Regions from separate parts of the Pantoea sp. B65 genome, predicted to be linked through region 2. Evidence: predicted binding sites of a transcription regulator. Region 2 holds the regulator's gene; each other region holds the start of a gene.
The links. The regulator CRP, encoded in region 2, controls carbon source genes, mostly activating them, when cyclic AMP is high. The targets are predictions, from matches to a motif close to ATGTGANNNNNNTCACAT.

Region 1 (5,993 bases), 470 kb from region 2:
CCGCCAAAACGGTTATCAGAGGCCACGTGGCTGACCACGGTACCCTGTGACGCGACGCGGTCAAGGGTGATCACCGGGATTTTGGCCTGGTTGGCCATTTTCACCGCGTTGCCTACCGCATCGGAATCGGTTGGGTTGATCAGCATTAATTTGGTGCCGCGTACCGTCAGATCCTGCACGTTAGCCAGCTCTTTCGCCGGGTTGTTCTGTGAATCCAGCACCACCAGGTTATAACCCAGTTTGTCGGCTTCTTTCTGTGCCCCCTCTTTCAGTGAAACGAAAAACGGGTTATTCAGGGTGGAAACCACTAATGCAATAGTGTCTTTCGCCAGTGCATTGGCACTGAGGGTGGCGCTAAGTAATACAGCAAGTGCAGTCAGTTTTTTCATTTTTTATTTCCTGTCCGGGTAGAGAAGAGTTATTTACTGCTTTTGTTATCCACCAGCACCGCCAGCAAAATTACCGCTGCTTTTACGATCATCTGGTAGTAAGAAGAAACACCTAATAAATTCAGTCCGTTATTCAGGAAGCCAAGGATCAGCGCACCAATCAGGGTGCCGACAATACGTCCTTTACCACCTGCAAGGCTGGTACCGCCCAGCACTACCGCCGCAATCGCATCCAGTTCATAACCGGTACCGGCCGTCGGCTGCGCCGAAGAGAGGCGTGCGACTTCAATGCTCCCCGCCAGCGCTGCCAGCATGCCGCACAGGGAGTAGACAATGATTTTCACCCGGTTCACATTGATGCCGGATAACTGCGTTGCCGCTTCATTGCCGCCAAGCGCATAGATGTAGCGGCCTAACCGGGTGTGATGCAGCATGTACCACGCCAGCAGAAACACGATAGCCATCAACCAGATCGGCGTCGGCACCCCCAGCGGGCGACCGATACCAAACCAGCCCAGCAAATCAGCATTGGCATCAAAGCCGGTATTAACCGGGCTGCCGTTGGTGTACACCATGGTGACGCCGCGCAGCAGCAGCATCATCACCAGGGTGGCGATAAATGCCTGTACTTTCCCTTTCGCCACAATGGTGCCGGTAATCGCGCCGATAAAGGCGCCAAGCGCCAGCGAAGCCGCCACCGCCACCAGCGCATTGACCTCCATGCCAACCAGTGACGCAGCCACCGCGCCGGTCAGCGCCAGCAGTGAGCCAACCGACAGGTCGATACCGGAGGTCAGGATCACCAGCGTCATCCCCACCGCCATAATGGCGTTAACTGAAGTCTGCTGCAGAATATTGAACAGGTTATTTACCGTGAAAAAATTCGGGCTCAGGCTGGAAACAACAGCGATCAGCACAATCAAGGCAATCAGCGATTTCTGCTCCAGCAGCCACGCTTTGCTAATCTGGCGGCGGCGTACAGGTAAACTTTGCGTACTCATAAATGTGCTAACTCCTCGCTGTGTTGCTTGCCCACTGCTGCAGCCATAAGGGCTTCCTGGGTGGCTTGTTCAATGGTGAAATTGCCGCTCAGGCGGCCTTCATGCATCACCAGAATGCGATCGCTCATGCCGAGTACTTCCGGCATTTCGGACGACACCAGAATGATGCTCAGCCCTTCTTCTTTAAACTGGTTGATAAGCTGATAGATCTCTTTTTTCGCCCCGACATCCACGCCACGCGTCGGTTCATCAAGGATTAACACCTTCGGGCGGGTCATCAGGCCGCGCGCAATCGCCACTTTTTGCTGATTGCCGCCGGAAAGCAGGCCTATCGGCTGCTCCATTGACGGGGTTTTCACATTAAACAGGCGGATAAAGTCGCCAACAGCCAGCCGCTCCTCCGCATGTTTCAGACGTCCGCCACCATGACTGAAGTAGCCCAGCGCGGTGAGAGACATGTTCTCTTTTACCGACATCCCCAGCACCAGGCCGTCACGTTTTCGATCTTCAGAGATATAAACAATGCCATTAGCCAGGCCCTGCTGCGGCGAACGCGTCTGTACCTCATGACCATCCAGCGTTACCTTGCCGCCGGTACGCGGTAGCGCGCCGTATAACACTTTCATCAGTTCGGTACGTCCGGCGCCCATCAGGCCGGCCACCCCCAGAATTTCACCTTTGCGCAGGTTAAAGCTGACGTTATCGACGCCCGGTCCGCAAAGATTCTCCACCTGCAGACGCACCTCACCCGGCGCTTTATCGAGACGCGGATACTGCTCTTCCAGCTTACGACCGACCATCATTTCAATCAGCGACTCTTCGCTCAGGCTGTCCACCGTGCGCTCGGCAATAAACTGCCCATCGCGAAAAACGGTGACGTCATCGCAAATTTCGAAGATCTCTTTCATGCGGTGTGAGATATAGACGATGCCGCAACCCTGCGCTTTCAGCTCCCTGATCACCCGAAACAGCGAAACGGTTTCCGTGTCGGTCAGCGCATCGGTTGGTTCGTCCATCACGATCACTTTCGACTCAAAGCTCAGCACCTTGGCGATTTCCACCATCTGCTGATCGCCAATCGACAAATCACCCACCAGCTTATGGCTGTTAAAACGCAGATTGAGACGCTGCAATAGCGCATCGGCGGCGCTATACATTTTTTTCCACTCAATGCGGCCAAAGCGGTTAACAAATTCACGCCCGAGAAAAATATTCTCCGCAATGCTGAGTTGTGGGATCAGATTAAGTTCCTGATGAATAATGCCGATACCCGCTTCCTGCGAAGCTTTCGGACCGCTAAAACTGGTTTCATTACCGAGCCATTGCAGCGATCCGGCATCGCGGCTATAAATACCGGTCAGCACTTTCATCATGGTGGATTTACCGGCGCCGTTTTCACCCACCAGCGCCATCACCCGACCTGGATACACCGCCAGCGCGGCACCGGAAAGCGCTTTTACGCCCGGGAAGGATTTATCAATACCTGTCAGTTGCAATAAAGGTTGCATGCCAGCCTCAGAAGGTCACGCCAGCGACCAGGATGACATTCGCATACGGAGAACACTCTCCGCTGCGAATGACCGCCTGACTACGCTGTGTCTGTTGTTTGAACTGTTCATGACTGATGTAACTGATACTGATGGTATTTCCCTGAAGTTGTTGCAAGGATTCGAGCAGAGCGACCAGCTCGCTATGAAGTTGCGGATTATGCTGCTTAATCTCTTCCGCGATGATGGCGCTTTCTACCTGCATCTCTTTGGTTACGACTTCGGTGACCTGCATAAAGCCGGGAATTCCGTGCGTCAACGCCAGATCGATCCGCTGCGGACCTGCCGGAACAGGTAAACCAGCATCACAGATCACCAGGCTATCGGTATGCCCCAAACGGGAAACCACGTAAGAAATTTCAGAATTCAGTAAGGCGCCTTTTTTCATCTTTCACTCCTGAGCGAAACGTTTCGCTGACCGGGAGTGTAAAAAAAACACCGCGGAAAACAATCAGGATGTGATGGAAATGTGATCGCCATCGAAACGTTTCGCTGACGACGGGGGAAATTTTGCTTAAAGCACCTAACCGATAAAAAAACGGGCCAACTTCTGTTGACCCGTTGGTGAGCACTAACTGGGTTACTGAATTTTACGCACGCTTTTCACATCCAGTTCAACCGAATTAAAGTCTTTATCCAGCTTGCCCTGCAGCTCAACGTTGTCGGCCGGAGATACGCTCAGGCCCTGCCAGCGCTTGTGGTCAATTTCCACCGTCATGGTGCCGGACGCGTCATGGAAACTGTAGTCCTCATCGCCAGTACGTTTGTCGATATTGCCGCGCAGCGTCACCCAGCTGTCATCCTTCAGATCCTGTGCCTGTTTAACCGTGACCACGCTACCATTTGGGCCATTAAAGCCCCCCTGCTGCATGGAGGCCGCCGGGGCATTAGGGTCAACAAAGCCACCATTGTTCACGGCAAGCACCGGGGTGGAAACCAGAGCGGCGATAGCGAATAAAGCGGCGGTTTTTTTCATATTATGTTCCTCTTTACCTCAGGATAAGCGGCGGCATTGATGCCGGCCGCCTTTTGTGTGGACACTATTAAAGCAAAGGGTTCTTAACAGGATCTTAAGGACGCAGAGCGCGCCATTTTATTTCTCTATCCTGCGGTAAATAGCCGATTTTCCGCGCCAGAACCTGTACAAGCCGCCCTGCGGTTACGTAGGCTGTGAATCACGCGAGAAAAAGAGACGCCGATGAGAATTTTATTAATTGAAGACGATCGCCTGATTGGCGACGGCATTAAAGCCGGTTTAAGCAAACTGGGCTTTAGCGTTGACTGGTTTTTATCCGGCAAGGAGGGGTTAGTGGCGCCGGAGGCCGCCCCTTATGATGCCGTGGTGCTGGATCTCAGCCTGCCGCATATCGACGGACTGGATATTTTGCGCCAGTGGCGCAAAAACGGTCAGGATGTACCGGTACTGATCCTCACCGCCCGCGACGCGCTGGAGCAGCGGGTAGCGGGTCTGCAACAGGGCGCCGATGACTATCTGTGTAAACCTTTTGCCCTGAGTGAAGTGGCGGCTCGCTTGCAGGCGCTGATCCGTCGTCGGCATGGCCAGCTGCAGCCGACATTGCAGCACGGCGAGGTGGTAATGGAGCCCGGCTCACATAAGGTTACCCTGCGCGGCGAGCCGCTGATGCTGAAATCGCGCGAGCTGGCGATCCTCGAACTGCTGCTGCTGAATGCCGGCCGGGTGCTGACGCGCGCTCAGCTGGAAGAGAAACTGTATGGCTGGGATGACGATGTCTCCAGTAACGCGGTGGAAGTCCATATCCATCATCTGCGCAAAAAACTGGGCAGCGACTTTATCCGCACCGTGCATGGTGTCGGCTATACGCTGGGAGCCGGTTCATGAAGCGCATGAGTTTGCGCCTGCGGTTAATCGTCGGCTTTATTCTGCTGACACTGCTGTGCTGGGGTGTCGCCAGCATTGAATCCTGGTATCAAACCCGCCATAAAATCAACGAGTTGTTTGATACCCAGCAGATGCTATTTGCCAAACGCCTCGCCACCATGAATCCGCAAGATCGCAGCCAGTCAGCGCAATCACTGCCAAAAACCAAACAGCTGGTGCGCCACCATCGTGGTGAACAGGAAGATGATGCGCTGGCGTTCGCCATATTCACCCGCGACGGACAGATGGTGATGAACGACGGCGATAATGGCAAAGATTTCCTGTTTGGCTATCAGCAAAACGGTTTTCGCGACGGCAAGCTGCGCGATGACGACGATCTGTGGCGTATGGTCTGGCTGGCGACGCCCGATCGGCGTTACGTGGTGGTAGTCGGCCAGCAGTGGGAGTATCGCGATGAAATGACGCGCGATATTGTCCAAACCAATTTAACTCCGTGGTTGTTTGCGCTGCCGGTGATGCTAATTTTGCTGTTCTGGCTGGTGACGCGTGAACTGGCGCCGCTAAAACGTATCGCTATGCAGCTGCAGCTGCGCTCGCCGGATGATGGCTCGCCATTAACCACACCTTATTTGCCGCAAGAAGTGAAGCCAATTGTTGATGCGCTGAATGCTCTGTTTGCCCGAATCAATCAGATGCTGCTGCGCGAGCGACGCTTTACCTCAGACGCCGCGCATGAGTTGCGCAGCCCGCTGGCGGCGCTGAAAGTTCAAACCGAAGTGGTGCAGCTGGCGCACGATGACCCGCCGATGCGCCAGCATGCGTTGCGTAATCTCACCGCCGGTATCGACCGCGCCACCCGGCTGGTCGATCAGTTGTTAACCCTGTCGCGACTGGATGGCGAAGCGGCACTGGAAAACCGTCAGCCCATCGATCTGCACCCGCTATTGCAACAGGCGGTTATCGACCACTATCACCAGGCGCAGCAAGCCGGCGTTGAGATCACGCTGCAGTTGCCGGACGAAGCGGTGGTTGTCAGCGGCCATTCGTTGCTGTTAATGCTGATGGTGCGCAATCTGCTGGATAACGCCATTCGCTACAGTCATGCGGGCAGTACCGTCGAAATCAGCCTGCAGCGTCGCGGATTTAGCGTGGCGGATAACGGTCCGGGAGTGGATCAGAATGAGTTAGCACATAT
Region 2 (5,993 bases):
AGCCGTTTTGACAAAATTTAAATGGCTGATTATGACAGTGAGTATCTCAACAGGTATGCTCACTTGGTGGCTGATACTACCGACTAAAATCATTGACGTACATTACAAAAGTGACATCAGGAGCTACTACATTATTGTTAAAAATCTTCCATTCACCGATCGAAGAAAAATTCAATGGTGGGAAAATAATAAGCCACATTTTAAACAGCTATTCCATATCCCTGTTGATGAAAATGGCTATGCCATAAACTTTTGGATTGGGAAGTATAGGTCTGATTCAGGGACAGCCCAGGATAGTGACTTGTTGTGTTTTGACGATATGCAAAGTAAGGACAACTGTATAGCTAAGGATAATCAACCAATGACCATTTGGTTTTCAAAATATACAGATGAAACTATTTATCTCCTGAATAACTGGGATAATAAATATATCAAAGACAATAAAAGTGGCGCTATCCGAAAGCTTCGCTAGCCTGCGGACAGCATCTGAACGCAACAGGACCTGAAGAAGGTCCTGTTCACTTCGCAGGGCCTGGAGAACAGCTTACAGCGCGATAACCTCGTAGCTGTGAGTAATCTCGACGCCTTTGCCCAGCATAATCGCCACCGAGCAGTACTTCTCCGCGGACAGATCAACGGCGCGCGCGACTGCTTTGTCGGATAATGCTTTCCCGCTGACCACAAAATGCAGGTTGATATGGGTAAAAATGCGCGGCGCCTCTTCACGACGGGCAGAAGTCAGTTTCACTTCGCAGTCCGTCACATCGTTACGCCCTTTCTGCAGAATGGAAACCACATCAATTGCGCTGCAGCCCCCCGCCGCCATCAATACCATTTCCATCGGACTTGGCGCTTTATCACCGGAATTGCCGTCCATCAGCACCTGGTGACCGGATGCGGATTCTCCTAAAAATGTTAGCCCTTCTACCCACTTAACTCGCGCCTGCATAACATTATCCCCTAATTCATTCAGTTAACTTCAGAGTACGCTGTAAGCGGAAAAACGGCAACGGCGAGCGATTCACATCATGCTGAAGCGAGACAACAGGAGACACTTGCTGCAAGCTGTGCTACAAACAAAGCTGTAATATTTTCGTCGGCATCGATAAGCACGACGGAAGCGGGACGACATTATGAGCTAAGCTCTGAACAGAAGCCCGGACAACTTTCCTGATGGGAAAACGCTTGAATATTTCAACGCCTGCAGGGAACGAATCCCCCTGTTTTTAGGGCACGATTACAACAGAGGATAAAAGCGAATGGTTCTCGGCAAACCGCAAACAGACCCTACTCTCGAATGGTTCCTGTCACATTGCCATATTCACAAATATCCATCCAAAAGTACGCTGATTCACCAAGGTGAAAAGGCTGAAACGCTCTACTACATCGTAAAAGGCGCTGTAGCTGTGCTGATCAAGGATGAAGAAGGCAAAGAGATGATCCTCTCCTATCTTAACCAGGGAGACTTCATCGGCGAACTTGGCCTGTTTGAAGAGGGTCAGGAACGTAGTGCCTGGGTGCGGGCAAAAACTGCCTGTGAAGTGGCTGAAATTTCTTATAAAAAATTCCGTCAGCTGATTCAGGTTAACCCGGATATTTTGATGCGTCTCTCCTCTCAGATGGCTCGCCGTCTGCAGGTAACCTCAGAGAAAGTCGGCAATTTAGCTTTCCTTGATGTCACTGGCCGCATCGCACAAACCCTGCTTAATCTGGCGAAACAGCCGGATGCGATGACTCACCCGGATGGGATGCAGATTAAAATCACCCGTCAGGAAATCGGCCAGATCGTTGGCTGTTCACGTGAAACCGTCGGTCGTATTCTGAAAATGCTGGAAGATCAGAACCTGATTTCCGCACACGGCAAAACTATTGTCGTGTATGGCACTCGTTAAGCCAGCCTGAAACCACGGCGTGATGCAGTCGCGATCGCGCCGTTTTTTTATGTTGTGATCATCTGATGTGGCGGAGAATTATCTATCACCCGGAAGTAAACTACGCGCTGCGGCAAACGCTGGTGCTGTGCTTACCTGTGGCGGTTGGTCTGCTGCTTGGCGGTTTACAACAGGGTTTACTGTTTTCGTTAGTGCCTGCCTGCTGCAATATTGCTGGTCTTGATACCCCCCATAAACGCTTTTTCAAGCGTCTGATTATCGGTGGCAGCCTGTTTGCCCTCAGCAGCTTTCTGATTCAATGGATGTCGCAACACAGCATCCCGTTGCCGGCGATCCTGTTTGCTATGGCGATGCTGCTTGGCGTCACCGGTGAAATTAGCCCGCTACATGCCCGCCTGCTGCCAGCCTCACTGATTGCCGGGATTTTTACCCTGAGCCTTGCCGGTCATATGCCGATGTGGCAGCCGCCATTACTCTATGTGCTGGGCACCATCTGGTATGGGGTATTTAACTGGTTCTGGTTCTGGCTGTGGAAAGAGCAGCCGCTGCGCGAGTCACTGAGTTTGCTGTATCGCGAGCTGGCAGACTACTGCGATGCCAAGTATAGCCTGCTGACCAAACTGACCGACCCGGAAAAAGCGCTGCCACCGTTGCTGGCGCGTCAGCAGAAAGCTGTCGACCTGATCACTACCTGCTATCAGCAGATGCATATGCTGGCGGCCAACCGTGATAACCACCATAAACGCCTGACGCGCGCCTTTCAGGTGGCGCTGGATCTGCAGGAACATATCTCGGTCAGTCTGCATCAACCCGAAGAGGTGCAGAAACTGGTGGAGCAGAGTCATGCCGAAGCCGTCATCCGCTGGAATGCGCAGGTGATCGCCGCACGCTTGCGCCAGCTGGCCGATGACATCCTTTACCATAAACTGCCCGACCGCTTCAGTATGGAGAAGCAATTGCAGGCGCTGGAGAAAATCGCGCGCCAGCACAGCGATAACCCGGTAGGTAACTTTTGCTATTACCATTTCAGCCGTATTGCACGGGTGCTGCGTACTCAGCGCCCACTCTATCAACGCGACCTGATGGCCGATCGACAACGCCGCCTGCCGCTGATCCCGGCGCTGAAAAGCTATCTGTCATTCAAATCATCGGCGCTGCGCACTGCCGGACGCTTCGCGGTCATGCTGATGTTTGGCAGCTCGATGGCGCTATTTTTTAATATTCCTAAACCGTACTGGATCCTGATGACAATTATGTTTGTCAGCCAGAATGGCTACAGTGCAACGCGCGTGCGTATTCAACACCGTGCCTTAGGCACGCTGGCGGGACTGGTCATCGCCGCGGCAACCTTGCGTTTCAGCGTGGCGGAAGGTTGGGTGTTACTGGCGATGCTGGTGATTACCCTAGTGAGCTATCTGTTTATCCGCAAATTTTACGGCTGGGCCACCGTCGGTTTTACCGTGACTGCCGTCTATTCATTACAGCTGCTGACGCTGAATGGCTCGCAGTTCCTGCTACCACGCTTAATGGATACGGTGATGGGTTGCCTGATCGCCTTTGGCGGTATGGTCTGGCTGTGGCCGCAGTGGCAGAGCGGCTTAATGCGGCGCAACGCCCACGACGCGCTGGGCGCCTATCAGGATGCATTACAAATGCTGCTTGGCAGTCAACACAGCGCGGATAAACTGGCTTATCAGCGTATCCGGGTAAATCAGGCCCATAATGCGCTGTTTAACTCGCTCAATCAGGCAATGCAGGAACCCGGGTTTAATGACCGTTACCTGGCGGATATGAAGCTGTGGGTAACGCACAGTCAGTTTATCGTCGAGCATATTAACGCCATGACTATTCTGGCGCGTGAACATACCATGCTGACGCCAACGCTGGCTGAACGCTGGCTGCAATCCTGCGAGATTGCACTGCAACGCTGTCAGCAGCGACTGGAGTATGACGGTCCGGGGTCGGATAGCAATATTCTGGAAGAGCAGGAGGGACTGCAGCAGGGGCCGGAGACCATTATGGAGCGCCACGTAAAGCGCATTCTCGGCCATCTGAGCGTAATGCATACCATCTCATCGCTGGCGTGGAGCCAGCGACCACAGCACGGACAGTGGCTGGTGAGGAAATTGCGCAAACCGTCATAATATCAGGGTGACAGTTATGCCACCCGGTTAATGCCGCTGGGAAGTTATTTACCCAGCACCTTTTCAACTGCCAGGGCAAAACGCGCCATACCTTCAGTGATATCGGTCGGTTCGATAACCAGTGACGGCGCCAGACGAATCACGTTAGTCCCGGCATTCAGGATCATCACCCCTTCGGCCGCCGCCGCATTCAGGATATCGCGAGCCTTCCCGGCGTGCTGCGGTTTCAGCTCAGCACCAATCAGCAAACCTTTACCACGGATATCGCTGAATACATCCAGCTTCGCATCAATTGCTTTCAGTGCGGCAACAAACTGCTGACGACGGCTTTCGACGCCAGTCAGTACTTCCTCGGTATTGATAATATCCAGTGCGGTTTCGGCAATCGCACAGGCTAACGGGTTGCCGCCATAGGTGGTGCCATGAACGCCAGGCGCCATGGTTGAAGCAATCTCGTCGGTAGTCAGCATGGCGCTGATCGGGAAGCCGCCACCCAGCGCTTTCGCGGTAGTGAGAATATCCGGCGCCACCCCGTAGTGCTCATAAGCGAACAGCTTGCCGCTGCGTCCCATACCGCTCTGCACTTCATCAAATACCAGCAGCGCTTTATACTCATCACAGAGTGCGCGCAGCCCCTGAATAAATTCAGCGGTAGCCGGCATCACGCCGCCTTCCCCCTGAATCGGCTCCACCACAATGGCGCAGGTATGATCGTCGATCACCGCTTTTACCGCCGCCAGATCGTTAAAAGGCACATGCACGATATCAGCCGGTTTCGGGCCAAATCCGTCGGAATATTTTGGCTGACCACCGACAGAAACGGTGAACAGCGTACGGCCATGGAAAGCATTATGGAAAGCGATAATCTTGCTTTTGTACGGGCTGTGACGGGAGGAAGCATAATAACGCGCCAGTTTAAATGCGGCTTCGTTAGCTTCCGCACCAGAGTTAGCGAAGAATACACGCTCAGCAAAAGTAGCGGCAATCAGCTTGCTGGCAAGGCGCAGTGCCGGCTCGTTAGTAAAGACGTTACTGGTGTGCCACAGGGTTTCGCCCTGGGTTTTCAGCGTTTCAACCAGCGCCGGATGGCAGTGACCCAAAGCGGTTACCGCGATCCCACCGGAAAAGTCGATATACTCTTTACCCTGCTGATCCCACACGCGGCTGCCTTTACCTTTCACCGGCACAAACTGCGCTGGTGCATAAATAGGCAAAATAACCTTATCAAATGTTGCGCGTGTTACCGCCATTTTTTCCGCTGACATTCACTACCTCGTCTGATTCTACGTTATGGATACGTGAAATAATAATCACAAAATATGCATAAAAAATCACGCAAAGGCAAATATAAACTTACTGTTTAAGGAAATTAGCCAGTAGCTGATGCCCTTGCTCACTGAGAATACTTTCCGGGTGAAACTGCACCCCTTCCAGCGGCAACGTCTTATGACGAAACCCCATAATCTCGTCCGGCTGCTGGTCACGCAGGCTCCAGGCAGTAATGTCAAAACAGTCCGGCAGCGAGTGCCGCTCGACAATCAGCGAGTGGTAGCGGGTCACCGTCAGCGGATGATTTAAACCAGCAAAAACACCAGCGTCATTATGTTCGATGGCCGAGGTTTTACCGTGCATCACCTGCCGTGCACGTACCACCCGGGCGCCAAATGCCTGGGCGATGGCCTGATGTCCGAGACAGACACCGAGAATCGGCAGTCGTCCGGCAAAATGGCTGATAGCCGCCAACGAGATACCCGACTCATCCGGAGTACAGGGACCGGGCGAGATCACCAGATAGTCCGGCTGCAGTGCGGTAATTTCGCTCAGGGTAATCTCGTTATTGCGGCGGACACAGACCTCACTGCCCAGTTCACAGAAATATTGGTAGAGATTCCAGGTAAAGGAATCGTAGTTATCGATAAGCAGCAGCATTCTGGTTCCGGGCCGGATGGCGAAATTG
Region 3 (5,993 bases), on a different contig from region 2:
GAGGCACTTAATCCAAACGATAAAGTGTGACTGATGTTTGATTTTTTCGAAAATGGTGAGATGCGCCAGGCGTAATTGTCGCAGCCAGTTTAACTGCGGCCAGCGCGCAGCAACCGGAGCGTACTGAAGTACGTGAGGATTGCGAGCGCTGCCGGGGCTTAAACTGGCAAGTAAAATAGCCTGTGAGATCTGACATAACTTAGAGATTTAAAATGCAACAATTACAGAGTGTTATCGAGGCCGCCTTCGAGCGCCGTGCCGACATCACGCCAGCCAATGCTGATACCGTGACTCGCGAAGCCGTAAAACAGGTTATCAGCCTGCTGGACAGCGGCGCCCTGCGCGTAGCTGAAAAGATTGACGGTCAGTGGGTTACTCATCAGTGGCTGAAGAAAGCGGTACTGCTCTCTTTCCGCATCAACGACAATCAGGTGATTGATGGCGCAGAAAGCCGTTACTACGATAAAGTGCCAATGAAATTCGCCGACTACGACGATGCGCGCTTTAAGCAGGAAGGTTTCCGCGTTGTACCACCTGCGGCCGTTCGTCAGGGCGCGTTTATTGCACGTAACACCGTGCTGATGCCATCTTATGTCAATATCGGCGCTTACGTTGATGAAGGCTCAATGGTTGATACCTGGGCTACCGTGGGTTCCTGCGCGCAGATTGGTAAAAACGTGCACCTGTCTGGCGGCGTCGGCATTGGCGGCGTCCTGGAGCCATTGCAGGCCAACCCAACGATCATTGAAGACAACTGCTTTATCGGTGCGCGTTCTGAAATCGTAGAAGGCGTTATCGTGGAAGAAGGCGCCGTGATCTCAATGGGCGTTTACATCGGCCAGAGCACCAAAATCTACGATCGCGAAACAGGCGAAGTGCATTATGGCCGCGTACCGGCTGGCTCGGTGGTGGTTTCCGGCAACCTGCCATCGAAAGATGGTAGCTACAGCCTGTACTGCGCGGTGATCGTGAAGAAAGTCGACGCCAAAACGCGTGGCAAAGTGGGCATCAACGAGCTGCTGCGTACCATTGATTAATTAAGCTGCGGGTCACGCCAGTGACCCGTAATCTTTTCTTTACACTTCTTAGCCTGATTACCTGTTTCGCGCAGCGAAGTAACAGGTGCGTTTGTTTACATTTCAGGCGATAATCCGCGCCAGTTAAGCGCACTCATGCTCTTCCACATGTTTTTTGATTTCTACATATACTCACCTGAGTACGGGACGAGCGAGCAAAGCAAAGACAAGGCGTATAGCGCGCCGCTACCACAGAGTACAGCCAGTATCTGAGGTCGCGGGCAGCTGACAACGCCGTGTTTGCGCCGCGCAGCCGTAACCACATTCTCCCGCATAAGGATTAAAAAGCCATGTATGATAATTTGAAAAGCCTGGGCATCGCCGCTCCTGATGATATCGACCGCTATAGCCTGCGTCAGGAAGCCAATAACGACATCCTGAAAATCTATTTCCGCAAAGATAAAGGTGAATTTTTCGCCAAAAGCGTGAAATTTAAATACCCGCGTCAGCGTAAAACGGTGGTCGGCGATGGCATTGGCCAGGGCTATAAAGAAGTGCAGGAAATCAGCCCGAATCTGCGCTATGTGATCGACGAACTGGATCAGATTTGCCAGCGCGATCAGGTTGAAGTCGATCTGAAACGTAAGATCCTCGACGATCTGCGTCATCTGGAAAGTGTGGTCTCGAATAAGATCACCGAGATTGAATCAGATCTGGAAAAATTAACCCGCAGCGGCCGTTAATTAATTAGCGGGAGCCATTAATGGCTCCCCTAAGCCGATCCCGGCGCCCCGCCTTTTACGGCTGCTCATCCAGCTGCAGCGCCACATACAGCAACAGCCGGTCATCAAAGTTACTCAGATTTAACCCCGTCAGTTCCGAAATTCTGTTCAGCCGGTATTCCAGCGTATTGCGATGAATAAACAATGCTTTGGCCGTGGCGGAAGGCTGGACGTTATTACTGAACCACGAAATCAGCGTGCGCCGCAGCAAACCATTACTGTCCAGCGCCTTCAGTTTGGCCAGCGGACGTGACAGCTCATTTGCCTGCCAGCCGCCGCGCAGACTATCCAGCAGCACCGGCAGTACTAAATCCTGATAGAAATAACTACGCTGCTCCGGCATCCGCTGCTTACCCACCACCATGGTGGTATGGGCGGTGCGATATGAACGCGCAATACTCCCCTGCCCGGTAAAATAATTACCCAGTGCGATGCGGATCCGCAGATGACCACTCTCTTTCATGCGTGACACCAGCTGCTCCACACGCCGACGGTGATCTTCCTGATCGTGACGACCATGCGCATTTAACGCCGGCTTCAGGACCACCATCTCGGTTAACGAGACAATGGCAATAAGGTTATCGCGTTCCGGGGTGGTTAACAGGGTTTGCAGTTGCTGCAACTCAGCCATGGCGCTATCGACGCCGAGCTGACCGCTGTCCACTTCAACCACCGCCACCACACGCGGCTGATTAAGGTCAATACCCAGCCGCTGGGCCCAGTCGGTTAGCGCTGGCGACAACACCTCATTACGGATCAAATTCAGCACCAGCTCTTCACGTAAGCGACTATCCTGCGCCAGCATATGCAGCAGCCGCGCCTGCTCCAGCATCATTTCGGCGGTCATACAGACCAGTTCGCCATAGTGGCGCAGTGTCAGCGGATCGCCGGTTAAACCGATAACCCCGACGATCTCGCCGTCGATACGCAGGGGTAAATTGATGCCGGGGCGCACCCCGTGCAGATGTTTTGCCACCGCCTCATCAATATCCACTACCCGTGCCTGCGACAAAGCCAGTAGCGCCCCTTCGTGCATTTCCCCAATGCGTTCACGATCGCCGCTGCCAACAATACGGCCGCGCGCATCCATCACATTGACATTACTGTCAATAATTTTCATCGTGCGTGCAACGATCTCCTGGGCCAGACGTGCATCCAGATGATAGGTGGCCATCAAACACTCCTGCAAAGCGTAGGGATATTTAGCATACCGGGGAGAATCGCGCGGCACATTGTGCAATTGCACAGAGCGGCAAAAAATGCGGGGAATATCACAATTGGCAGCCAGTGCCAGGGGAGCAGAGAGCAAAGATCGTACCGCTGCACAAGACAGCGGCACGATCGGCGACGGAGTTACTGCATCAGCAGATAAATACTGCTATCGCCACGCTGAATATTCAGCGCCAGCACGGCAGGTTTGCTATCAAGGATCTTACGCAATTCGCCAAGGTTGGTCACTGGCTGCTGATTGACCCCAAGGATGACATCATCCTTCTTCAGCCCAATACGCGCAGCGGCAGTATTTGGCTTCACGTTGTCGACTTTCACGCCTTTATGACCATTAACTTCGATATTGCTCAGATCGGCGCCTTCAATGCCGTTGTAGATGGTACCGGAGTCCACTTTATTTTGCGTGCTCTGTTGCAGCTCCACATTCACCGTGACCGGTTTACCATCACGCAGCAGACCAAGCTCCATTTTGCTGCCGATCGGCAAGGTTCCGACCTGGGCACGCAGTGCGGAGAAGCTGGAGATTGGTTTCTTATTGATGGAGACAATCACATCCCCCGCTTTAATACCGGCTTTCGCCGCTGACGAGTTTGGCAACACCTGGCTGACAAATGCCCCGCGCTGAGCGTCGACTTTCATCGCCTTCGCCAGTTCGGAGTTCAGCTCGGTGCCCATAATACCCAGCTCACCGCGTTTCACCTGACCATACTCCACCATCTGCGCCGTCAGGTTTTTCACCATATTACTTGGGATAGCGAAGCCGATGCCGATATTGCCGCCGTCCGGCGCAAGGATAGCGGTGTTAATACCGATCAGCTCGCCGTTCAGATTCACCAGCGCCCCACCGGAGTTACCCCGGTTAATCGCCGCATCGGTCTGGATAAAGTTCTCATAGTTTTCGACGTTCAGGCCACTACGCCCCAGAGCTGAAACAATACCGGAGGTCACGGTTTCGCCAAGGCCATAAGGGTTACCAATCGCCACCGTATAATCACCGACCCGCAGGTTATCGGAATCCGCCAGTTTAATCGCCGTCAGATTTTTGAACTCCTGCAGCTGGATTAGAGCGATATCCGAACGCGGATCTTTACCGATCACCCTGGCGTCATATTTACGGCCATCGCTCAGCTGAACCATAATTTTGGTGGCGTTATCCACCACGTGGTTATTGGTGACGACATAGCCTTTGGCCGCGTCAATCACCACCCCGGACCCCAGCGCGCGGAATTTCTCCTGGCGGGTATTATCATCAGGCTGGCCTTTTTGGCTGTCCTGACCGTCCTGTCCACCGCCCTGGCACATTGGCGAACTCTGGAAAGGTGAACCGTCCTGGCAGAACGGGGAGTTGTCGCCAAAGAATTGCTGAAATTGTTGTGGCAGGCGCGGCGTGCGCACGGTCGTACTGCCTTCAACGTTAATACTGACCACGGAAGGCATAACTGTTTCCAGCATCGGTGCCAGACTTGGCAATTGCTGACTGGAGGAAGAGGCCGTTTCGGCGGCCTGAACCGTCACTGGATTCATCGCCATACCCAGGCTAAGAGCCAGTGCGCTCAATACTAAGGTTGTTTTCTTCATTCGTCGGTTTCTCGTCTCTGACAATGATGCAGACCATTGCTGTGGTCACGGTGATAAGATTAAATTTTTAGCGCGAAGTTCATGTTTAAGTATTTGGAAATGGTAAAAATTTATTCTTAATCTTTACAAATCTCGCCAGCAAATTGTTACTCAACCGCCATCAGTCGACGATATTCATCCCAGGCATACAGATCGGTCATACCACTGATATAATCCTGTAGCAAACGCGCACGATAATAGCGTTCCCACAGCAGACGTTGATACTTATGTTCAACAATGATAGTCCTCATTTTCTGTTGATATGCTTTACGATGTTTACCCGAGAGCTTATGGAACAGCCGCGTTTCAATTGGCCGGCCTTTTAAAAAGTCCTCGTTCATTAATAGGGTAAAATCTTCGTAATTCAAGGTCAGCAACGGCTTATAGATATCCAGCAGCCCTTTCATGACGCGATATCCCTGCAACTCCAGCTGTTCAACTTCCGAGTGGTTAAATACATGCTTGCGCGCCACGGTTTTGAAGATCGCCAGCAGCCGTCCCTCTTCCCCCTCATCCTCTAACAATGAGTGATTAAAGTTACCGGCAAAAATCGCAGATAAATTCTCCACAAAGCGCTTCACCGCATACGACACCAGAACATTCTGCACACTGACGCGCAGCGACATAAAAAACTGGTCGTTCTTACTGCGGAAACGCCCATTGCCATTAGCTATCTTCCATGCAGAACCGACGGTTCGGGCAAAAGCATCACCGGCTTTGACTTTCCCCCAGCTCTGCTCAAGGAATTCATACAATGCATCAACATTAAATATCGCTTTTTCTACCGCATCATCTAAGTCGGCAATACAGTAAGAAATATCATCCGCCGCTTCCATAATATAGGTCAGCGGGAAGCGATGATGTTCGTCAATATCGGTGGCCACGCGCAGGTCGGCAATATAATCCTGTTCTGACAGATAAAAGCCGGGCTTTTTCATCAGGGTGCTAAATTCCGCCGGCTTATCGCCCCGCCACCACGCCGGGGCGGTATATTTTAAAATACAGGCGACCTGTGAATAGGTCAGATTCAGTTGCAGCAGCGTATGCACCATACGGATCGCCTGCGCATTACCTTCAAAATGGCACAGATCCTGGCGGATGGTATCGTTCAGTTGGCTAAAGGCTTTGATCTCATCATCGCTGAACACGCCGCAGACCTGCGGATCCACCAGCTCGGCAGGCAAATTATCATTAAACCAGTCGTTAATCGCCGACTCGCCAAAATGACCAAAAGGGGGATTGCCGACGTCATGCAGCAGACAGGACATCTCCACCAGGCTTTCAAAAGCGCCGGCGAAATCCTCCAGCCCGTACTTCGCCAGCCCGCCGCTGGATTTTAACGTCTCAA
Region 4 (5,993 bases), on a different contig from region 2:
GAACTTTCATCTGGCAAACGCCGGCATCAAATGGAAAATCGCCGGAGAAAAACAGGAAGCGGCGCTAAAAGCGGGCAGTGCCCATAGCGAAGCCTTAGGGTTTATCGTCGCAACCATACTGGCGCCGCAGCCGGGGTTGTCAGAGCAATTAACCGCCATTGGTCACCGTATCGTGCATGGTGGTGAACGGTTTACCCGGTCCATGGTCATTAATGATGATGTGTTACAGGGGATAACAGCGGCCATCCCTTACGCGCCATTGCATAACCCGGCGCATCTGATGGGTATCAATGCGGCGCTGGAATGTTTTCCTCAACTGGCAAATAAAAATGTGGCCGTTTTTGATACGGCATTCCACCAGACGATGCCGGAAGCCGCTTACCTGTATGCCTTACCATGGCGCCTGTATGAAGACCATCACATCCGCCGTTATGGCGCACACGGCACCAGCCACTATTTTGTCAGCCAGCAGGCGGCCAGAATGCTCAGCAAGCCGCTACATCAGCTGAATGTGATCACCTGCCATCTGGGTAACGGGGGGTCGATAAGCGCGATACGCAACGGCCAGTGTGTGGATACTTCCATGGGTCTGACGCCCCTGGAAGGTTTGGTGATGGGGACCCGCTGTGGCGATATCGATCCGGCCATTATTTTTCACCTGCATGATGTGCTGGGTTTTAGTGTCGGGCAGATCAACACACTATTGACCAAAGAGTCCGGCCTGTTAGGTATCACCGCGCTGACCAGCGATTTTCGCTATGTGGAAGAGAATTATGCCAGTCAGCCGGAGGCCAAACGCGCAATGGATATTTATTGTCATCGTCTGGCGAAATATATCGCCTCCTATACGGCACTGATGGAAGACCGGCTGGATGCGCTGGTGTTCACCGGCGGTATTGGCGAAAACGCCGCTTTAATGCGTGAGTTAACGCTTGGCAAGCTGGGCCTGCTGGGTTTTACCCTCGACAAACAACGTAATCTCGCCGCCCGCTTTGGTCATGCCGGTAATATTTGCCAGCAGGATAGCCGCCCTGCGCTGGTGATCCCAACCAATGAAGAATGGGTAATTGCCCAGGACGCCGCCCGCCTGACCTGTCAGGCAGCGAACAGTGCCCCGGTAGCAAGCGATTCCCGACTGATAAGCAATGTAAAAGGGGGTTAATCGTGTCCCGTACTATAATGCTGGTTCCTGCCGGCCCCGGCGTCGGGCTGACAAGCGTCACTCTCGGAGTTATTCGCGCCATTGAGCGGAAAGGCGTACGCCTGAGCGTGTTTAAACCCATTGCCCAGCCGCGTTCCGATATTGCCCCCCCCGACCGGAGTGCCGAACTTCTGCACGCCGGATCCGCTCTTCTCAGCGCGAAATCGCTAACCATGAGCCATGTCGAAGCACTGCTTGGCGCCAGCCAACAGGATCTACTGCTGGAAGAGATCGTTTCTGGCTTTTATGCTCAGACCCGCGGGGCGGACGTGGTGCTGGTGGAAGGTTTGGTGCCAACCCGTCACCAGCAGTTTACTCACGCGCTGAACGAGCAGATAGCCCGGACATTAAACGCGGAAATCGTTTTTGTGATGTCCCCGGACGACGATTTACCGGTGCAGTTAAAAGAGCGGATTGAACTGGCGCGCGCCAGCTTTGCCGGCGGTAAGAACCAAAATATCATCGGCGTTATCCTTAACAAACTGAACGAGCCGATAGATGAGCAGGGGCGCATCCGTGCTGATTTATCGGAACTGTTTGCCAATATGAAACGCAGCGACGTCAGCGCTATCCGTGGTATTTCGCCGGATGGCGAGAGCCGCCTACCGCTGCTGGGCTGTATCCCCTGGAACGTCGGGCTGACCGCGACTCGCGCATTCGATATGGCACAACATCTGGGCGCCCGTATCATCAATGAAGGCGAGATCCGCTCGCGTCGGATCACCTCCATCACCTTCTGCGCGGGTACCCTGCCGCATCTGTTAAAACATCCCCTCCCGGGTTCACTGCTGGTTACCCCCACCGACCGCCCGGATGTGTTTATCGCCATCTGTCTTGCGGCAATGAGCGGCATCGGGATTGGCGCCATTTTGCTGACCGGCGGCGGGGAAATTAACCCACACGTCATCGCACTGTGTAAACGGGCATTTCAGACCGGGTTACCGGTGTTTATGGTGGATAGCCATACCTGGCAGACCTCACTCAGCCTGCAAAATTTTAGTCCGGAAGTGCCGGCGGACGATTATCAGCGGATAGAACAAATACAGAACTATATCGCCGATCATATCAGCACCCGCTGGATCGATTCACTGGCCGCCAGTTCCGAAAATCCGCGCCGCCTGTCCCCCCCGGCGTTCCGTTATCAGCTGACCGAACGGGCGCGACAGGCCGCTAAACGTATTGTTATGCCCGAAGGGGAAGAGCCGCGCACGGTAAAAGCGGCCGCTATCTGTGCAGCGCGCGGCATTGCACGCTGTGTATTATTGGGCAACCCCAATGAAATTATGCGGATTGCCGCAGCCCAGGGCGTGGTGCTGGGGGATGGCATCGACATTATCGATCCGGCCCTGGAGCGTGAGAAATATGTGGCGCAGCTGGTGATGTTACGCAGGAACAAAGGCATGACCGAAGTGGTGGCGCGGGAACAGCTGGAAGATAATGTGATGCTGGCAACCCTTATGCTGGCGGAGAACCGGGTCGACGGGCTGGTTTCCGGCGCCGTCCATACCACGGCCAATACGCTTCGTCCGGCGCTGCAGCTGATTAAAACCGCGCCGGGGTGCTCACTGGTTTCCTCAGTATTTTTTATGCTGCTGCCGGACCAGGTACTGGTGTATGGCGACTGCGCCATCAATCCGGATCCGAGCGCCGAACAGCTGGCGGAGATTGCCATTCAGTCTGCGGATTCGGCAGCGGCGTTCGGCATTGAGCCCCGGGTAGCGATGATCTCCTATTCTACCGGCACATCAGGTAGCGGCAGCGATGTGGATAAGGTGCGCGCAGCCACTCGCCTGGTACAGGCCAGACGACCAGATCTGTTGATCGATGGTCCGCTGCAATACGATGCCGCCATTATGGCCGATGTTGCCCGCTCCAAAGCGCCGAATTCACCGGTAGCCGGTCGGGCAACCGTATTTATCTTTCCGGATTTGAATACCGGCAATACAACCTATAAAGCCGTGCAGCGCTCGGCGGATTTGGTGTCCATCGGGCCAATGCTGCAGGGCATTCGCCGGCCGGTGAATGATTTATCACGTGGGGCACTGGTAGACGATATTGTTTATACCATTGCACTAACGGCAATTCAGGCAGCGCAAAACCCATAAGCAACCAGAATATAAGGTTAATTTATTTAACCTGAGAAGATTAAAAATGCTTATTTTGCGTAGTTCACATGTCTGAAACCCCGACGCGGTCAGTGCCGTGATTTTCTGGCGACTGTACCGCCTGTTTATGCCAAAACCTGCTGGCGGATATTACCGAACCGGATGCATTAGCCATTCTCATGCTGAAAACACTGCCTTCCCGGCGATGCCGGGAAAAAGCTTAATCGATGGCAGACGCGGGAATCGGGCTAATTGCACGGAAATTGTTAATACGGAATACGGACCGGCGGGAAGATGCGGATAATTTTTCGATTATTTTTATACTTAAGGAGTTATCATGACAATCTCAAATTTTTCCCTGCCGCGTAATATAGTTTATGGCGAAAATGCGCTGGATCATTTATCGAAATTAACCGGTAAAAGAGCCGCGCTGGTGACCGGCGGAAGTTCGATGAAACGCTTTGGCTTTTTAAAGCGCGCCGCGGATCTGTTAAAACAGGCCAATTTCGAATGCATCATTATTGATAATGTCGAACCCAATCCCTCGGTCGAAACCGTGCGCAAAGGCGCTGAAGCGATGCTGGCCTTCGAACCGGACTGGATAGTCGCTATCGGTGGAGGGTCGGCACTGGATGCGGCCAAGGTCATGTGGTGTTTTTATGAACACCCGCACTTGAGCTTCGAAGATCTTCTGCCGGTAGGCGCCATGCCGCAGCTACGCACCAAGGCTCGCTTTGTGGCAATCCCTTCGACCAGCGGCAGCGCTTCTGAGATTACTTCTTTTTCAGTGATCACTGATACCAAAAGCCATATTAAATATCCCATCGTCGCGGCGGATATGGTGCCGGATATCGCTATTCTCGATCCCTGTATTCCAGCGAAAATGCCGCCGCATATCACCGCCAATACCGGGATGGATGTACTGACGCATGCTATCGAAGCCTATGTTTCCACCGCCGCCACCTGTTTTACCGATCCCTATGCCATAGAAGCCATTCATTTAGTGTTTGAAAACCTTGAAACTGCCTATCTACAGCCTGATAATATTACCGCCCGCTATAATATGCATAACGCCTCGGCCATGGCCGGCATTGCTTTTAGTAACGCTTCACTTGGTCTGGTACATTCCATGGCGCATAAAATCGGGGGTGAGTTTGATATTACCCACGGACTGGCCAATGCGATTATGCTGCCATATATTATTCAATATAATCGCCTGTCCACTAATAAATATCGCTTACTGGAAGAAAAACTGAGAATAAAAGATTTGATAGTCGCTATCCAGGATCTTAATCGGCGACTGGATATCCCGCTGACCTTAAAAGAGTGTCGCGAAGTGGTTATCGAAGAGGAAAAATTCAATAGCGTGCTGGAAAGGATGAGCAAAAATGCTTATGACGATCCTTGTACATTAACTAACCCAGGTCATCCTGAGGTAGGAAATATCAAACAACTTTATCAGCAAAGTTATTATGGCAAGTAATCAGCCTGAATTTTAGTCAATAAATTAAAACGGGGCGTTAATTTACCGCCCCGTAATCCCCGCCGCCCGCGTCAAAAATCAATAATTACAATTAAAACCCCTCTTCATTTACCCGAGAAAAAAGGCAGTGCGTTTCGCTAAACGTCACAAAGCCAAATTTACCTCTTGTAATTACATTGTTATGAAATAGTAAAAATCACTCAGCATAAGATGGAGGTTTAAATATATTATTTAAGTGATCCATTTCACTCTTTGATTGCTGTTGCCGAAATTTGTTATTTCCTTTTACCACACCTTGTCAGAATAGTCTGCGAAACGACAGCAACGGTGAAATGGAAACAAATCATATTATTTCAACTTGTCCGGGCAAGTCCATTTTCCCGACCAGGTCGAAGCGTTGTAAACCATTTCCCCTAGCGTAATAACCGGCAACCAATAATGCCTTTGGCGGCGCCTGGCCTTAGCCGGTTTGTATAATGCCATATGAGGACAGTGAAGATGGAACAGCTAGAAACTGAACAAGCAGTACAGATGACGCAGGCCGGTGTGTTCGCCTCGCTGGACGATGCGGTGTATGCCGCGACGCAAGCACAAAAGCTACTCACCAGCGTAGCGTTGCGTCAAAGGGTGATCGAAGCTATTCGCCAGGCCGGTGAACACTATGCGCAGATACTTGCCGAGATGGCGGTTGCCGAAACGGGTATGGGCCGCGTAGCCGACAAATACGCCAAGAATGTGTCACAGGCGCGTGGTACGCCGGGCATGGAATGTCTGTCGGCTGAAGTACTGACCGGCGATAACGGACTGGCCCTGATTGAGAACGCGCCCTGGGGCGTAGTGGCTTCGGTAACACCTTCAACTAATCCTGCGGCAACCATTATCAATAATGCCATCAGCATGATTGCCGGCGGCAATAGTGTGGTCTTCGCACCTCATCCGTCAGCGAAAGCCGTTTCTCAATATGCTATCAGTTTACTGAACAATGCAATTGTGGCCGCTGGCGGGCCGGAAAACCTGCTGGTTACCGTGGAAAACCCTAATATTGAAACCGCACAGCGCCTGTTTAAATATCCTGGCATCGGCCTGCTGGTGGTCACCGGCGGCGAAGCGGTAGTGGAAGCCGCACGTAAGTCCACCGATAAACGGCTTATCGCGGCCGGCTCCGGTAACCCGCCGGTAGTAGTGGATGAAACGGCGAATATCT

Region 1: a site for CRP is predicted at 3,405-3,422, ahead of rbsD (D-ribose pyranase). Genes of this name have one in related genera too.
Region 3: a site for CRP is predicted at 3,058-3,075, ahead of JWF83_RS09875 (CdaR family transcriptional regulator). Genes of this name have one in related genera too.
Region 4: a site for CRP is predicted at 3,359-3,376, ahead of JWF83_RS02700 (iron-containing alcohol dehydrogenase). Genes of this name have one in related genera too.

Annotation. Positions count from the first base shown of each region.
Region 1 is NZ_JAHXPU010000015.1:4,367-10,359, forward strand. Features, by position in the region: gene rbsB (ribose ABC transporter substrate-binding protein RbsB) at 1-389, opposite strand, end outside; gene rbsC (ribose ABC transporter permease) at 419-1,390, opposite strand; gene rbsA (ribose ABC transporter ATP-binding protein RbsA) at 1,387-2,898, opposite strand; gene rbsD (D-ribose pyranase) at 2,906-3,325, opposite strand; gene JWF83_RS02955 (YgiW/YdeI family stress tolerance OB fold protein) at 3,518-3,913, opposite strand; gene qseB (quorum sensing response regulator transcription factor QseB) at 4,136-4,798, shown strand; gene qseC (quorum sensing histidine kinase QseC) at 4,795-5,993, shown strand, end outside.
Region 2 is NZ_JAHXPU010000015.1:469,727-475,719, reverse strand. Features, by position in the region: gene JWF83_RS05005 (DUF3289 family protein) at 1-21, shown strand, start outside; gene JWF83_RS05000 (DUF943 family protein) at 8-472, shown strand; gene JWF83_RS04995 (OsmC family protein) at 545-949, opposite strand; gene crp (cAMP-activated global transcriptional regulator CRP) at 1,260-1,892, shown strand; gene JWF83_RS04985 (YccS/YhfK family putative transporter) at 1,958-4,036, shown strand; gene argD (bifunctional acetylornithine/succinyldiaminopimelate transaminase) at 4,081-5,301, opposite strand; gene JWF83_RS04975 (aminodeoxychorismate synthase component II) at 5,390-5,965, opposite strand.
Region 3 is NZ_JAHXPU010000022.1:38,500-44,492, forward strand. Features, by position in the region: gene glnD (bifunctional uridylyltransferase/uridylyl-removing protein GlnD) at 1-30, shown strand, start outside; gene dapD (2,3,4,5-tetrahydropyridine-2,6-dicarboxylate N-succinyltransferase) at 213-1,037, shown strand; gene JWF83_RS09870 (DUF3461 family protein) at 1,367-1,759, shown strand; gene JWF83_RS09875 (CdaR family transcriptional regulator) at 1,815-2,972, opposite strand; gene degP (serine endoprotease DegP) at 3,152-4,606, opposite strand; gene dgt (dGTPase) at 4,753-5,993, opposite strand, start outside.
Region 4 is NZ_JAHXPU010000014.1:3,659-9,651, reverse strand. Features, by position in the region: partial or broken gene JWF83_RS02710 (acetate kinase) at 1-1,093, shown strand, start outside; gene pta (phosphate acetyltransferase) at 1,165-3,306, shown strand; gene JWF83_RS02700 (iron-containing alcohol dehydrogenase) at 3,644-4,789, shown strand; gene JWF83_RS02695 (aldehyde dehydrogenase family protein) at 5,288-5,993, shown strand, end outside.